DNA from 3 places in the Metabacillus sp. YM-086 genome. Region 1 is predicted to be linked to each of the others. Evidence: riboswitches for the same ligand, from Rfam matches in the RefSeq annotation. Region 1 holds a riboswitch; each other region holds the start of a gene.
What was found. A riboswitch is a leader RNA that binds a small molecule or an ion and turns the genes downstream of it on or off. The one in region 1 is predicted to bind cyclic di-GMP.
Positions count from the first base shown of each region.

Region 1 (5,374 bases):
CTTATGTTTATCAGTTAAATGAAGATGGACAAATTAAGAAGAAAACGGTTGAAAAAGGTTTGAGTTTTGATGGTTATACGGAGATTGTTAAAGGTTCTGACATTGGAGAAGTTACGATGCTCAGTCCAGAGAAATCACCTCAAACTAACACTAGCTTTGTAACCGAAATGAAGCCGAAGCAGATTACAAAGGCCGCTTTGAAGGACTTTACTTCTCGTGAAGTATGGAAATATATATTGATTGGTTTGGTGGAGAGATAATTAAAAAACCCGAGTATGTAAGAGATACTCGGGTTTTAGTTTTTGAAGTGCAAAATTAGAAATAATTTTACTATTCGCACTTAGATTAGCAAAAATGCTTGGAACATTGTGACTCCAAGCATTTTTACATTATTTTGCATAGAACTTTTACTAAATTTCAAAAGATAAACGGAAAAATTCCGTCTAAATAGAGAAATACCAGCATTTTTCACAAAATAAGGGGAATTACTCCGCTTATATGAACTTATTCTTTAAAATTAGCTATATAGAGAGCAGTTAGCCGGAATATTTCCGCTTATATCGGCCTTTTAAGCATCTATTGTATACTATAACCGGAATTTTTCCGCCTATTAATTGCTGTATTTCTTCGAAAAAATCAACAATGAATAACATCAGAGAGTCTTAACTACCATAACCCTGCCACTTTCAGTACATCAATCTCCTCGCACACTGACACTAATTTTGCCATCCTGTTAAAAGAATGCTAATTAAGCTTTTGTACTCGAAAACCGAATTACTTAATAGTAGAAACTCAGGTTTCTTATTGGTTATGATTCAGCGTGTAACAATCACCCGAACTTCTTTCTCAACTTCTTCCAATGTTTCCTCAATCATTACCGGCAGTAACTCATATCCACCTACCTGCTTAATCGCATCAGCTCTACCTTTCAGACGTTCTAAGACAGATAAATTTGCCTCAGCCTTCACTAACTGATTTTCGGCAGTCAATTTCCGCATTACTTCTATTAATCTAAGCTGCGAAACTTCATAAATTGTCCGTTCTACGGCAATTTTTGCAGGTCTAACATAGGTAGTATTTAATGCCTGTCGATTTGAAGCTCCACCAACTTGTCCAATTTTCACTTCCGTTAAGCGAAGCTGTGCTGTTAGTTGATCATATTGGCCGTCCACTACATAAAGATCTCCATTGTTAATCGCTTGGTTATATCTATTTAGTAAACGGATTAACAACGCACCCTGTGTCTCCGCTTCATTTTTTCTTAAATCTGCATTTATCTTACTAGGCAGCGCTTGATATCCACCTGCCTGCTTAATGCCAATTGCTCTTTTCTTTAAACGTTCAAGTTTCTTCGTCTCACTGATAGCTTGAGCGTAGTTCTCCTTACTAACAGTTGCTTGAATCGCATGTAATAAACGATATTGCGAAACCTCAAATATTGTTCTCTCCACTGCAATTTTTGCAGGCCTTACATAGCGTTCATTTAAGTTAGCACGATTAGAGGAACCTGAGACTTTACCTATTTTCATTTCTACATTTTTCAATTGCTTTGTAAAAGAGTCATAGAGTGTATTTACCTTATTAATATCTCCAGCTTCAATTGCTTTGTTATAGGCTGCTAACTGCTGAATTAATTTTTCCCCTTCAGCTGAGGCAGAACCATTCAAACCAAAGAAGCGATCAACTCCGTTCGCCATTCCTTCTGCAAGCTTTTCTTGGTAGGCATTTGTTGATAGTTTTTGGTCTTCCTCTGGATTTGACATAAATCCTACTTCAGGAAGAACAACAGGCTGTTTCGCCCAGTTAAAGCCCGTGATATCGGTTCGCGGTGATAAACCGTCGCCATTCGCCTTATTGGCACTGGTTGACTTGATCACTTCATTAATCATGTGAGTGGCTGCTAGTTTACTTTTTTCATTGATGCTTTTTGTATATGAGCCTGATGGATATAAAACATGAATACCTCTTATATTTCTGTTTGTGCTTCCATCTGCATGAACTCGGATTGTTAAATCTGCACTTTTTGCATTACAAAACTGCGCGCGATCCACATTGCTTAAATTCACATCATGGTGTGTTCTCGTCATATAAACTTGATAGCCTCGTTCTTTCAACTTCGCTTCTAACTTCTTAGAGATTTCTAGAACTAGCACATATTCAGGCTTTTTCGTTGAAACACCTTGTGTTCCTGAAGATACTTTAGCTTTCATTGTTTTAGACCCTGGTGCGTTTGGTTCTTTCGTATTATTACCTTTTCGTTGATGACCTGGGTCAATACAGATGACCTTGGATTCAGCGGCTTGTGCTTTAGCATTTGGTTGTAGCATTACCACAACTAAAAGTATAGCAATAAGAATGTTACCTATCTTTTTGTACATTTTTCTTCTCTCCAGACGTACTTTTTTTGCATATATATAGTATCGGCAATAGATTAAGGAATTTATAGTAATTTCCCCAGAAAACTCCACACCAAATTCACTAGGTTCAGTAGGGAAATTAAGTTTAATTTGAAGTTATTTTCCAATAACATCTTCACTTCTTCCAGAAAAATAGTATAATAGACTTATCAATCAACCACTAAAAAAATACTATGAAAAAGGCAAACTTACTGAAAAGTAAGGACGCAAAGCCATGAGTCTAAGGCAGTCACAAGCTGCTATGATCGTCAGGTTGCCATAGCAAGGAAGCACTATGGCCAAATTCTGTCATAGTGTTTTTTTATGTTTAAGGGGGTTTTTGGCAAGGTTACTCGCTTTTTATTACTTATTTCAACTTAGATTATAGGAGGAACTTACTTTGAATAGTAAAATTTTAAAGAATCTAGCCATATTGTCTGTTTTAGTTGTTATTAGCTTATTTCAATTTGATACAAAGGCACAAGCAGCAGAGAACACACTTCCATTTGATGTAGAAACAACCGGAAGCTTAACAGAACAAACAAAAAGTAATGATTATACGATCGATGTTACAGAAGCAGGACGTATTTCTTTTGATTTGACTTCATATGTGCATTCTTATGCATACATTAAATTCTATGATTCCAATAACAAGGAAATTTTTAATAATTATGTGTACGGGAGCTCTTCTACTCCTGGAAGATTCACACGTTGGGAAGATGTAGAACCTGGCACTTATCACCTGAAGATCTATAATGGAAGTTCAAATACTGTTCACACAGGTTCTTACAAAATTATCACTAACTTTACATCAGCAGGGAGTACAGAGGTTGAACCTAACAATGGAACAGTTGAAGCACAAGAATTGGCTTTTAGCGAATCTGTTAATGGGTTTCTAGCATGGGATGATAAGTTTGACTTCTTTAAAATAACTGTTCCTAAATCTGGACAAGTTGATTTTAATTTAACTTCTTACGTTGACACGTATACCTATATTTCTTTAATCGATAGTAATAACAAAGAAATATTTGAACATTATGTTAATGGCAGTTCAAAAAATCCCGCTAAATTTATTCGTTCTGAGGATTTGAATAAGGGTACTTATTATGTGAAAGTCTATAATGGTAGCTCAAATAACCGCCATACAGGAAAATATACTCTTAATACAACCTTCACTTCAGCTGGTAGCAATGAGTCAGAACCTAACAATGGAATTGTTGAAGCTGAGTCAATTGCTTATAACAAAACAAAAACAGGTTTTCTTACTTGGGATGATAAAGTAGATGTTTATAAAGTGAATGTTACGGTTCCTGGAAAAGTAGGCATTGATTTATCTTCATACGTAGACTCAACTGTTTATATCGAAATGTTAGATTATAATAATAACTCGCTTTTTGAAAAATATGTTCACGGAAGTGCTGTGACACCAGGAAAATATAAAAACACGCTTGAATTGGAAACAGGTACTTACTACTTAAAAGTCTATAATGGTAGTTCAAGTACAAGACATACAGGTAAATACCTACTAACTGTTACACCACCAGCTAATACTCATATTGGCCGTGTGTTAATTCGCAGTAATGACCAGTATTTATACAGTCCAAATGGTTCTAAGCATCGTAAATTAAGACAACATGAAGGTCTTCGCATTTACAAAGTGTTAAGTGATCGCTACGATGTTGGTGGTGGATATTATGTGAAGAAAACCAATGTAAATCTATTTTATATAGGACATGTTTGGAGTAAGGAATACAATCTAAAGGTGTACAAGCCAGATGGTTCATTCTATAAATACTTTGATCGAAATGAGCCGGTTCGTGTATATGGCTACAGCAACGGTCGTTACGATGTTGGTGCTGGTTATTTTGTCAAACCATCAGATGATGTGCAGCTTGATCGCTAACAGCACGTTATGAAAAATGCTCTGTAGAGAAATTCTACAGAGCATTTTTTTCAAGTTTCTGCCGGAATAACCGATACTTTTTCCATTAATTCGTATCAATCATGACCTTCGATACCTTCATATCTTTAAAGTAATAGGAATCGCCTATCTTTTCAAAATTAATATCTGCTTCAACACTGCTGTTCTTCACATGAACTTTATTTCCTTCTACCTCTACTGTATAGTCGTAATATCCTCCCTCATGGTCACTTGGAAAACGAAAAGCCGCTTCATACGCCAGTAACTGATCAAGCATGCCAGGATTTGAGACAATTCTTGATAACATATCAGCATTTTGATTTGTTAATCCATATAGTAAGGTTTTCGTTGAACCTAAGATATGGCCTGTTAGGAAGTATTGATTTCCTCCTGTTAATCTTTTTGACTCTTCATCTTCAAGTGTTGAGATTGAAATCTCTCCTCTATGTGTTTCTAGTAACTCGTCATATAACTTATAAATCTCTTGATAAAACGCTTCACTTTCATAGTAATCTCCACCTTCTGTTGCCGTTTCTTGCTCTTTTTTTGGCTCAGTGTAGAAAACGGATTGTGAATGTAAAACATAATCACCATCTACTAGTTGAAAAGAAAGAAGCTCTTCTGAGGTTGGACTATAAATATCTGCGATAACTGGTGAAATGTCCATTCCATCAACACTTCTCTCATCAGCTCCAATTCCTAGATCTTCTACTTGCTTAATAAAAATTTGATCATTGTATATGGCAAAACTTACGCATTCAGGAGAGATAGCTTGCACCTTATTAGTGCCGTCGATATTGCTTTTGAAAAGTCGATTATTTTCTATAAAATATAGCTCATTACGATAAATTTGCATATCTCCAAGTGCATTTGCTTCAAATACTTTGCTCATCTGTCCTTCTTTCAGGTCAAGCTTATGTAAAGCATCTACTGTGAAGGAGTCCTTCATATAATTTGTTGTAAAATAAAGAGTTTCGTTTGCGATATTAAGATCACCTATTAAAATCTCAGATGGTGAGTCAAATAGCACCTTTACATCACTACCGTCTGTTTTCAT
Region 1 covers NZ_JBLUOI010000010.1:12,741-18,114, forward strand. Annotated here, with positions in the region: gene ACEWK1_RS06485 (efflux RND transporter periplasmic adaptor subunit) at 1-260, shown strand, start outside; gene ACEWK1_RS06490 (N-acetylmuramoyl-L-alanine amidase) at 816-2,378, opposite strand; cyclic di-GMP riboswitch class I at 2,589-2,678, shown strand; gene ACEWK1_RS06495 (hypothetical protein) at 2,797-4,299, shown strand; gene ACEWK1_RS06500 (hypothetical protein) at 4,385-5,374, opposite strand, start outside.

Region 2 (5,374 bases), on a different contig from region 1:
ATAGCTATTATCACCATATAGTAAAAATGCACGATAATATCCTGATTGTAGCGCTGAATCGGTTTGAATCGATTGAGTAATTGCACGTATCTCAGTAACAGTTTCAACAATATAATTGTATGATTCATTTGACTGCTTCATATTGGAATATGACACATATGAAGAGATCCCAAAGATCAATGAGACGATTAGGAAGCTTCCTATTAATTTCCGTTTGATTGTTAATTTCATGATGTAAATATCTCCTTTTGTCTGATTTAGTAAAAAACAAAAAAACACCTTTAATCCAAGCATGTACATCTTGGAATTAAACGCGTTATTAGCAAGTGGCAGGATCGCTACCCTTATACCAATATCTCTTCCTTATACAAAACTAAATATTATAAAGTAACAGGGTCGCTATTCTTTCCTAATATTATTCTCAGGTTTTCTTATTAGCCATTACTAACATCAGCATAATTGGTTAATAACTGCGGTCTCCCTAGTAAAAAGCCTTGGCCTAATGGAACGGATAGGCTTTGAGCTATCTGTAAGTCTTCCACTGTTTCTATGCCTTCGAGAATGACAGTATTATTATATCGTCTGCAATACTCTAATATTAAATAGATAAATGCTTGTTTTTTTTCTGACCGGTGCAAATCTTGGGAAAAATAGCGATCGAGTTTTATATATTCGGGGTCAAGCTCAATAATATCTTGTATATACGCTTTACCCTTTCCTACATCATCAAATGCAATACTAATACCAGAATTTCTTAAAATAGCAATTCTCTCTTTTAATTGTGCAAGATCTCTAACAGTCTCAACCTCTGATAATTCAAATGTGATATTTCGATTGGATAGCAACTTTTCTGTAGCTAGCTTGTTTATGAAATCCAGAAATTCATGATGAAAAATAGTTGATGGAAAAATGTTTAGAAATAGCTTTTCTTTTGATTCATTCGGGCGAAACATTTTAAGAGCTTTGTAAACGGACTGAGTATCTAGTTGATATAATTGATTGTTTATGATTGCTTGTTGAAAAAATAATTCCGGATTAGAAAAATCAGTAGATCTTAGAAGTCCCTCATAACCAATCCTTTTCTTATCCTTTAATGAAAAAATAGGTTGAAAATGATGATAGATGTTTCCTTCGTTGATCGTCACGTAAATCCCCCCTTTGTTAGAAAAAAAGTGAACGAGAAGAATACTCGCTCACTTTACAATAGTAAAATATTCTCCGGCGGCTAGGCTACCATAGTAGATGATCTACCTTAGGTCCTTGGCTTTGCGCCCTTATCTTTCAATAAGTTTGCCTTTATCATTTTGTAGGTCTATTATACCACAACAAATTATTACAATTTCACCAACCGTTCGACAAATAATGACATTTTTCCCATTTGCTATATTAACTCTACTTCTTAGATATGAAAAATAGAAAAAGAGGCTGAACATATCATTCAGCCTCACCTCAAATTAACCAAATTAACTTTGCGCTACTTCTTCTTTTTCTTTAATCAGATTTCTCATTCGCTCACGATCGCGCTCTATAATTGGCTTTAAATATTTACCTGTATAAGATTGTTCGTTATTCATAATATCCTCTGGTGTACCAAAGCCTACGATCTGACCACCTTTGTCTCCACCTTCAGGACCAAGATCAACAATATAATCGGTACCTTTAATAACATCAAGATTATGCTCGATGACAAGAACGGTATCACCATTATCCACTAGGCGTTGAAGAACTTTTAAGAGTCTTGCGATATCATCAACATGTAAGCCAGTTGTCGGTTCATCAAGGATGTAGAGTGATTTACCTGTTGAACGTCGGTGCAGTTCTGATGCAAGTTTCACCCTCTGTGCTTCCCCACCGGAAAGTGTCGTTGCGGGTTGACCAAGAGTAATGTAACCAAGGCCTACATCAAAAATCGTTTGCAACTTTCGTTTAATCTTAGGAATATTTTCGAAAAACGTTACTGCATCTTCGACTGTCATTTCTAAGATATCAGAAATGTTTTTCCCTTTGTAGGTAACTTCCAATGTTTCACGGTTGTATCGTTTCCCATGACAAACTTCACATGGGACATACACATCAGGTAGGAAGTGCATTTCAATTTTAATAATTCCATCTCCACGGCAGGCTTCACAACGTCCACCTTTAACATTGAAGCTGAAGCGGCCTTTTTTATAGCCTCTAACCTTTGCCTCATTTGTTGTTGCAAACACATCACGTATGTCATCAAATACACCTGTATATGTTGCAGGATTCGATCGCGGTGTCCGACCGATCGGTGATTGATCAATATCAATGACCTTTTCAAGTTGTTCAATTCCCTTAATTTCTTTGTGCTCACCTGGCTTCGCCTTAGCATTATGAAGCTTTTGCGCCAGAGATTTATGCAGTACTTCATTGACTAATGTACTTTTACCTGATCCTGAAACACCAGTAACAGCGATAAACATCCCTAGCGGGAATTTCACATTTACATTACGTAGGTTATTTTCTTTTGCACCTTTAATTTCAATATATCGACCATCAGGTTTTTTACGCTCGTATGGTAAAGGAATAAACTTTTTCCCTGATAAATATTGTCCAGTTAATGAGTTTTCATCACTCATGACTTCTTCAGGTGTGCCTGCCGAAATAACCTGTCCACCATGAATGCCTGCTCCAGGACCAATATCAATTAAATAATCGGCAGCAATCATTGTATCTTCATCATGTTCAACAACAATTAGTGTATTTCCGATATCACGCATATTTTGTAGTGTCTGAATGAGACGGTCATTATCACGTTGATGAAGTCCAATTGATGGCTCATCAAGTATGTATAAAACACCTGTTAAACGTGAGCCAATTTGAGTGGCAAGACGAATTCGCTGCGCTTCTCCTCCAGATAGGGTTCCAGCTGCACGATTTAATGTTAAATAATCTAAGCCAACATTATTTAAGAAACCTAACCGCTCGCTAATCTCTTTTAAAATCAAATTTGCAATCGTCATTTCTTTTTCTGTTAGAGATAAATTTTGAAAGAATTTAAGTGAATCCTGAACAGACAGCTTTGTTAGCTCTCCAACATGGTTACCCTGAATTAACACAGCTAGAGATTCCTTTTTCAAACGATGCCCCTTACATGTTGGACAGTTTTGCTGTCCCATGTATTTCTCCATTTGCTCACGGATAAAATCAGAGCTCGTTTCTTTGTAACGTCTTTCTACATTGCGAATAACGCCTTCGAACTGAATATAATTTTCTCGAATTTGTCCGAAATCATTTTCATAACGGAAATATATTTCCTCGCCATCGCTGCCGTAAAGGATTTTATCTAGTAGGTGCTTTGGAATGTCCTTTACTGGAATATCCATATCAATTCCATAATGATTGCAAACTGCTTCAAGCATTTGCGGATAATATTGAGAACTAGTTGGTTCCCATGGAGCAATCGCATGCTGTTTCAAGGTTAAATCTTTATTAGGAATAACAAGATCTAAATCCACTTTAAGCTTTGAACCGAGACCATCACATTCTGGACATGCTCCAAACGGGCTGTTAAACGAGAACATTCTTGGCTCAAGCTCACCAATTGAGAAACCACATTGCGGGCAGGCATGATGCTCACTGAAAAGCAGCTCTTCTTCACCAATCACGTCGATAATGACTCTTCCTTCTCCAAGACCTAAAGCTGTTTCTAATGAATCAGCAAGTCGTGAAGCAACACCTTCTTTTACAACAATACGGTCTATTACAACCTCAATCGAATGCTTTTTATTTTTTTCTAAAGAAATTTCTTCCGATAATTCCTGCATTTCTCCGTCTATTCTTACACGGACATAGCCTTGTTTTTTAATGTCCTCGAACACTTTAACATGCGTTCCCTTACGACCTGACACAACTGGAGCAAGAACCTGTAGCTTTGTTCGCTCTGGATACTCTAGAATACGATCAACCATTTGTTCAATGGTTTGGGACGATATTTCAATGTCATGAATCGGACATGTGGGACGCCCGACTCTTGCGAAGAGAAGACGCAAATAGTCATAAATTTCCGTTACAGTCCCAACCGTTGATCGTGGGTTTCGGCTAGTTGTTTTTTGGTCAATTGAAATAGCTGGTGATAATCCTTCAATCGCATCAACATCAGGCTTATCCATTTGCCCTAAAAACTGACGAGCATATGCTGACAAAGACTCTACATAGCGACGTTGTCCTTCAGCATAAATCGTATCAAATGCGAGTGAAGACTTACCGGATCCAGATAGCCCGGTAAGCACCACAAGCTTGTCACGCGGAATGGTTACATCTATGTTTTTTAAGTTGTGGGCACGTGCTCCCTTCACAACAATATGTTCCATTGCCATTATCGCTTCATCCTTCCGCTTTTAACTCTAAAATCAAATCACGCAGCTCAGCAGCTCGTTCAAAGTTCAACGATTTGGCTGCTTCCTTCATTTCATTTTCCATTTCAGCTATCACTTTATCTCGTTCTTTCTTCGTTAATTTCGTTAACTTACTCGCAGCTGTTGCCTCGTACTCTTCAGGAGTTTCAGCAGCAGTTGTTGCACGAATAACGTCACGAATTTCTTTTTGAATAGTTTGAGGAGTGATTCCATGCTTTTCATTAAATTCTATCTGAATTTCACGACGACGCTTAGTCTCATTAAGTGCAATTTCCATCGAATTTGTGATTTTATCGGCGTACATAATAACATGTCCCTCTGCGTTACGGGCTGCACGACCGATTGTTTGGATAAGAGAACGTTCTGATCTTAAGAAGCCTTCCTTGTCTGCGTCAAGAATAGCTACAAGCGAAACCTCTGGAATATCCAAGCCCTCTCTCAGTAGGTTGATTCCAACAAGAACATCATATTTGCCAAGACGAAGTTCTCGGATGATTTCAATCCGCTCTAATGTTTTTATTTCTGAATGTAAGTAGTTTACTTTAATCCCGATTTCTTTAAGGTAGTTTGTTAGATCCTCAGACATTTTTTTCGTTAGAGTTGTAATGAGGACACGTTGATTTTTTTCAACTCTTGCGTGAATTTCGCCAATTAAATCATCGATTTGTCCTTCAATTGGACGAATATCAATCGTAGGATCTAATAGTCCTGTCGGGCGGATAATCTGCTCAATCATCTCAGGTGAATGGTCCATTTCATAAGGACCGGGAGTAGCAGATACATACACAATGTTTTCAATATGCTTTTCGAATTCTTCAAATCTAAGAGGACGGTTATCCATTGCAGATGGTAGCCGGAATCCATGGTCCACTAGCACCTGTTTACGGGCCTGGTCACCATTAAACATACCCCGAATTTGCGGCAATGTAACATGTGACTCATCAATAACAATCAGTGAATCTTCAGGAAAGAAATCTAGTAACGTATAAGGAGTG
Region 2 covers NZ_JBLUOI010000022.1:30,737-36,110, reverse strand. Annotated here, with positions in the region: gene ACEWK1_RS11550 (methyl-accepting chemotaxis protein) at 1-231, opposite strand, end outside; gene ACEWK1_RS11545 (EAL domain-containing protein) at 435-1,145, opposite strand; cyclic di-GMP riboswitch class I at 1,218-1,305, opposite strand; gene uvrA (excinuclease ABC subunit UvrA) at 1,464-4,340, opposite strand; gene uvrB (excinuclease ABC subunit UvrB) at 4,348-5,374, opposite strand, start outside.
Region 2: another riboswitch for cyclic di-GMP. It lies ahead of ACEWK1_RS11545 (EAL domain-containing protein); the one in region 1 lies ahead of ACEWK1_RS06495 (hypothetical protein).

Region 3 (5,374 bases), on a different contig from region 1:
CTAGTTCTGAGGATTTCATAACATTTTGGATCAAATCACTTAGGTTTTCCTTCATATTATTAAAACTTTTCGAAAGATCACTTAGTTCATCACCAGTTTCATCAATAATAGTTGTAGTAAAGTCACCGTATCCTGCATTTTCTAATGCTGATGAAATAGTAGTAAGTCGTTTAGTTAATCCTCGTGTAAACCATAAAACAATGAAAGTAGCAATTATAATGATAGTAATCACTAAAATTAAAAATATTGTTAAAAAAGAGGACAATATATCATCTATAATTGCTTGTGGGGCTCCTACATAGAGAATACCAATTGCCTCTCCATTTTTATCTTTAATTGGCATATAAGCGGTTTGATAGGTTTGCCCAGCCACAGTTGCTTGACCATAATAGTTATTGCCTTCTTTTAGCACAGCATCTGCGACTTGATGTGACACTTTTGTACCAACAGCTCTATCTCCATTAACTCTCACATTAGTTGCGATTCGTGTATCTCCTTGAAATATTGTTACAGTATCCCCAGTATCTTGCCCTATTTTATCAACAGCTTCATAGTTATCATTGAATGATTCATCACCTTTAAGTAATTTTCCGTTATCAATATGCCACTCACCTGGATACTTGTTGTTAATATAACGTTCACTTAAAGCAAGATCCCCTTTTGCTTTTTCAATTGCAAATGTTTTTATACCATCTGTAACTTCCCGAACAACTACAACGCCTATTACAATAGAAAGTAACAGGACAATACCCAAAACAATAAGGTTTATTTTAGCCCCTAATTTTAAGTTCAATTTCATAAATGAATTCCTCTTAAACATGCTTTTCCCTCTTTCCGCCTTTTATAAGTGCTTACAATACAAGCTCAATAAGTCTTCTGATAATTAATATCCCAACAAAAAAACACTTTCTTACTAGACGTATCCCGTTCTAGAAAGGAAGTGTTTTAGTGTTTTAGCAGGTACGCTACTAAAATTCCTAATTCTCCTTAATAATAAGTAAAGTAATGTTAATAAGCGACAGGTTCACTGCTCTACATCAGACATTAGACCTTACAATTAAAGTGACTTTTGAACTATTTGTTTGAATTATAAATTAAATTATAGCATCAACAAATAAAATTTCAACGTTATTTTTTAAAAAAAATACAAAAAAATTCATTTATTCTTATAAATAGAGTAATTCTTTAACACAAGAACACACTAAGATTACGATTATTATCATAGACATAGTAAAATAGTATTGATATTTACTTTGATCAGGAAATGAAAAAGGAGAATTTATATGAGCAATCAAATACCTAGACATAACAACATCGGAGAAAAAATAAGAGCGAAAAGAAAAGAAATAGGTATGACCTTAGGAGAATTAGCTAAGGGAATTTGTTCTGTTGGCAAGTTAAGTAATATAGAAAACGGGAATACTCCTGTATCTAATCAGGACTTAAATCAGTTTAGTGAAAAACTAAATACACCCATAAGTTACTTTTCTGATCCGAACATTAATGAAAGGTTAAGAGAAATTGACTATCAAATACAAAAAATTAAAGATTTAATTGGTCTAAAACAATGGCATTATGTAGAAAAAGAACTCTCAACTTTTAAGAACAAAATTGATACTTATCAAATTAAAAGTAGAGATATTGATTATCAATTCCTTAATGGAATCTATTGTTTAAGAAAAAATAATAATAAAAAAGCAGAAGAATACTTATTAAAAGTAATTAATTTGGAAGAAAACAATAATTACAATTTACGCTTGAAATTAAAAGCATATAATGCGATCGCAAGTATTTGGTTCGACGAAAAAAGGATATCTAAGAGTTTAAACTTACTTGACAGAGCTTTGGCTCTCTCAAATGAAAGTCCTACTATTACAAAGGAAGAAAGAGATAACATATATTTTAATCTATCTATCCTTTATCTCTATATTGGATCCTATTCAAAAGCTCTAAAGAGTATAAATAATGTCAATCATCATTTAATTTATCCTCTTGAAACAGAATATATTAATTTACTTATTAGATATCTAGAGAATATAAAAATTGGGGATATTAGAGAAGAATTGCTCTTATTAAGAGAAAAACTTCATCTAAAGAACGATAAAGAGGGAATTTTTAGAGGCTGGGCTTTAACTATTTATACTATTATGACTTCTTATCCAGAAGCAGAATTAGCTACTAAATTAAAAGAAATATTTTGGATTGATGCTGAAATGGTTTTTCAAATGGATGAATTTAAAGAAACTAGTTTATCCATATATCAATTAGGAATCTATGTTTTATTAGAAAACAGCCCTGATATTCAATTTATCAAAAAATTAATTAATAAATCAAAAACTATTCTTGCTGATATAGACTGTAAAATAATTCGCTCTAGAAACTTTTACTTAGAAGGCAAATTTTATAAAAACCTATTGAATGATACCAATAAAGCTCTTTCTCTATTTTACAATGCTTTGGATCTTTTGGAAAATGACTATGAAGGTCTTTTGAAAGCCGATATTCTTTATGAAATCTGTAGAATTAAGGCAATAGAAAGTGAGGCAATGACAGCACTTGAATTATACCACGGTCATTTAGAGAGTCAGTTTTTGTTCACTCACTTTCATGAGTTAACTTTACCTTCGTTTAAATTTTAAAATAGTAAAATTTATTCATGAGATATAAATGGATAAAGTAAAGGTTAGTCATCATATATGACTAGCCTATTTTAATCAGCCAAGACCCTATGGTTAATTGAACACAATTGTCCATTTTTATATAGAAAGACTCTACCGTAAAGATTGTCGATTAGAGTTGAGCCTTTCTACCTTACGGTTAATTGTGCTCCACCCCCTCATAGAACCGTGCTTGGCACTATTAATGCACACGGATCCTCTCAGTTATCATTCATCTCTTATCTAAATTCATAAATATATAATATATACTTTAATACTAGGTGAAGGCAGTGAGTACTTATTGAAAAATAGCTTGAACTTATTCCACGTAAAGGATTTTCTTTGACTTCTTCTATTGAGCTAATTAATAAATTCACGATTTTTATTCCGAATTCTGACACTTGGTAGATTATCTGTGATGCAATAATAGTAAATTAGAAATTATTTATTTGTAGATTTTTGTTGAAATATAGTATAAAAGTCTTTAAAATCCAATGTATGGTTGAAAAAGGCAAACTTGCCGAAAGGTAAGGACGCAAAGCCACGAGTCTAAAGTCTTATGACTATGACAGTCGGGTTGCCAAGATAAATAGCTTAAGCTTAATTGAATATCTATTGGTAACCCCTTTTTATTAAATGGAGGGGATATAATGAAACGTACTGAAATACAATTGGCAATAAAAAAATTCAATCAATTGTTAACTATTTACCCGGATAACAAAGATTCAACGTTTTACTTTTTGAATTTTTTAAAACAGTTTCTTAGAATTAAAAGTCCAAAATCCGAACTTTGTCTAGTTTCATTTATTACAATTTTAAAACACGAAAGACCTATTATTTTCTATGAGTTTCGTAAACGTGGAGAGTATGACAACGTTATTAACTTTATGATACATCTTACAGTAGTAGACTACGAAAAGGCAAAGAATGACATAAACAACATGTCAATAAATAGAACAAGTGTAAATTAAGTGCTTATCCTTTAATACTGAACCTTCGAGAATAAGCTATTGTTTCTTATAAAGGTCAAGATTAAAGCTTGTTAAGTTTATTCCTAAAAAAATAATAAGGATTATAGCCCTATTATTGTAAATACTAAATATATGTTGTTCAAAGCAAATTTTTCCCCCAGAAGGGAAAAAGGTTTAAGTTGAAAAGTGATGTTTCTATTTTTAAGTAAACTTTCCAAACTTGACTTTACTGTTTTGCAACTTGCCATATTATTATTTTTAATAACTAACAAAGTAGCAAAGAGTAAGTTATTTAATTCGATTGTCGACTAGTCCACTGTCCATCTCAAAATAAAATATGTTGAATATACTTTTAATGAGTATCATCTTCAATATTCATCGTAGTATGTCACCTTGGAAGAGTGACTTATTACAAACTTTTTTCTCCTTTAGGGCTATTATTCGAACGATGGGTAATAGCCTTTTTCTGTGTTTAGACAATATAAGATTAACTATTCAAAATTTATGAGTTGTATTTATCAGATTTGGTAAAAATAACTTCATAAATTGTTGAGGAGATTTTTACTATGGATAAACAATAACAGAATAAAATTGATGAATTACAGAAAATAGACTTACTTCATTCAAAAGAATGGTTAAACTATTGGCAAGATTACTCGTCATTTAGTCATTGGCAATTCTGGGTTGTTTTAGCATTATTAATTATCCCGTTAATTTTTCTTTTAATTTTTATAAATAAAAGAAAAGCCTTATTATTGTGTTTCTATGGTTATAACGTTCATGTTTTTTTACCTATGTTGATGTATTTGGTGCAAGCAAAGCATATTGGTTTTACCCATATAAAGTTCTTCCGATTCTCCCTGCAAGCTTTACGTTAGACGTATCATTTGTACCAGTTACTTATATACTTTGGTATCAATTGATCTTAAAACACAATAAGAATTATTACTTGTATATGTTTGTTTTGTCCTTATTCTTTGCTTTTATTTTCAAGCCATTATTAGTTGCTGCTGAGTTCTTCCAATTAAATGGAGGAGCAAATTTTTTTCACCTTTTTATAGGTTATTATGTCGTAGCCATATGCTCAAAATTAGTTACAAACCTTTTTATTTATCTACAAAACTTGTCAAAGAACCATCACTGAGAGGGATAACACCCTCTTTTTTATTAATTTTTTATCCATATTGTTTATGTCGCTTTTTTTAGTCTATACCTCCTCAAAAAAACTTCTATCTATTAAACAAGGCGCTTCTTATTGCTGAAGAGTGATGATGGATATTGAACTAACACTACACTAGTTCGATAAAGTTTTTAACCTCTTCCACGGTTATTCTTTATCACTTTATAAATGAGAAAAATAGCTAAAATACTTAATAAAGAAAATATAATAATTTTAATAATCCCTTCTTGTCCATCAAAGAAACCACCAAAAGGACTTCTTATTTCATATTCTGCTTCTCTATATGCCTTTATATATTGACCATCCGAATATCACCGGTACCTATTACATATTCTTTGTTCTTACAAGATAATCGTCTTTGTCCACTCTCTATAAACCCAATCACATAATATTCATGGAAGTGGTTCGGAAACTTTTGCATAATGCCTTCAAAACGATATGCTTCTACTTGTAAATCATGATCAAAACGTACTGTTCTTTCTTCTTGACCCATACAACCAACCTCCTTTTGATTTCCGATAGTTAGTGTAACACATTTGATTAAGGCACTCTTGTAAGATATTGAC
Region 3 covers NZ_JBLUOI010000102.1:287-5,660, reverse strand. Annotated here, with positions in the region: gene ACEWK1_RS24965 (methyl-accepting chemotaxis protein) at 1-799, opposite strand, end outside; gene ACEWK1_RS24960 (helix-turn-helix transcriptional regulator) at 1,284-2,639, shown strand; cyclic di-GMP riboswitch class I at 3,158-3,242, shown strand; gene ACEWK1_RS24955 (hypothetical protein) at 3,308-3,628, shown strand; partial or broken gene ACEWK1_RS24950 (hypothetical protein) at 4,476-4,772, shown strand; partial or broken gene ACEWK1_RS24945 (AraC family ligand binding domain-containing protein) at 5,104-5,301, opposite strand.
Region 3: another riboswitch for cyclic di-GMP. It lies ahead of ACEWK1_RS24955 (hypothetical protein); the one in region 1 lies ahead of ACEWK1_RS06495 (hypothetical protein).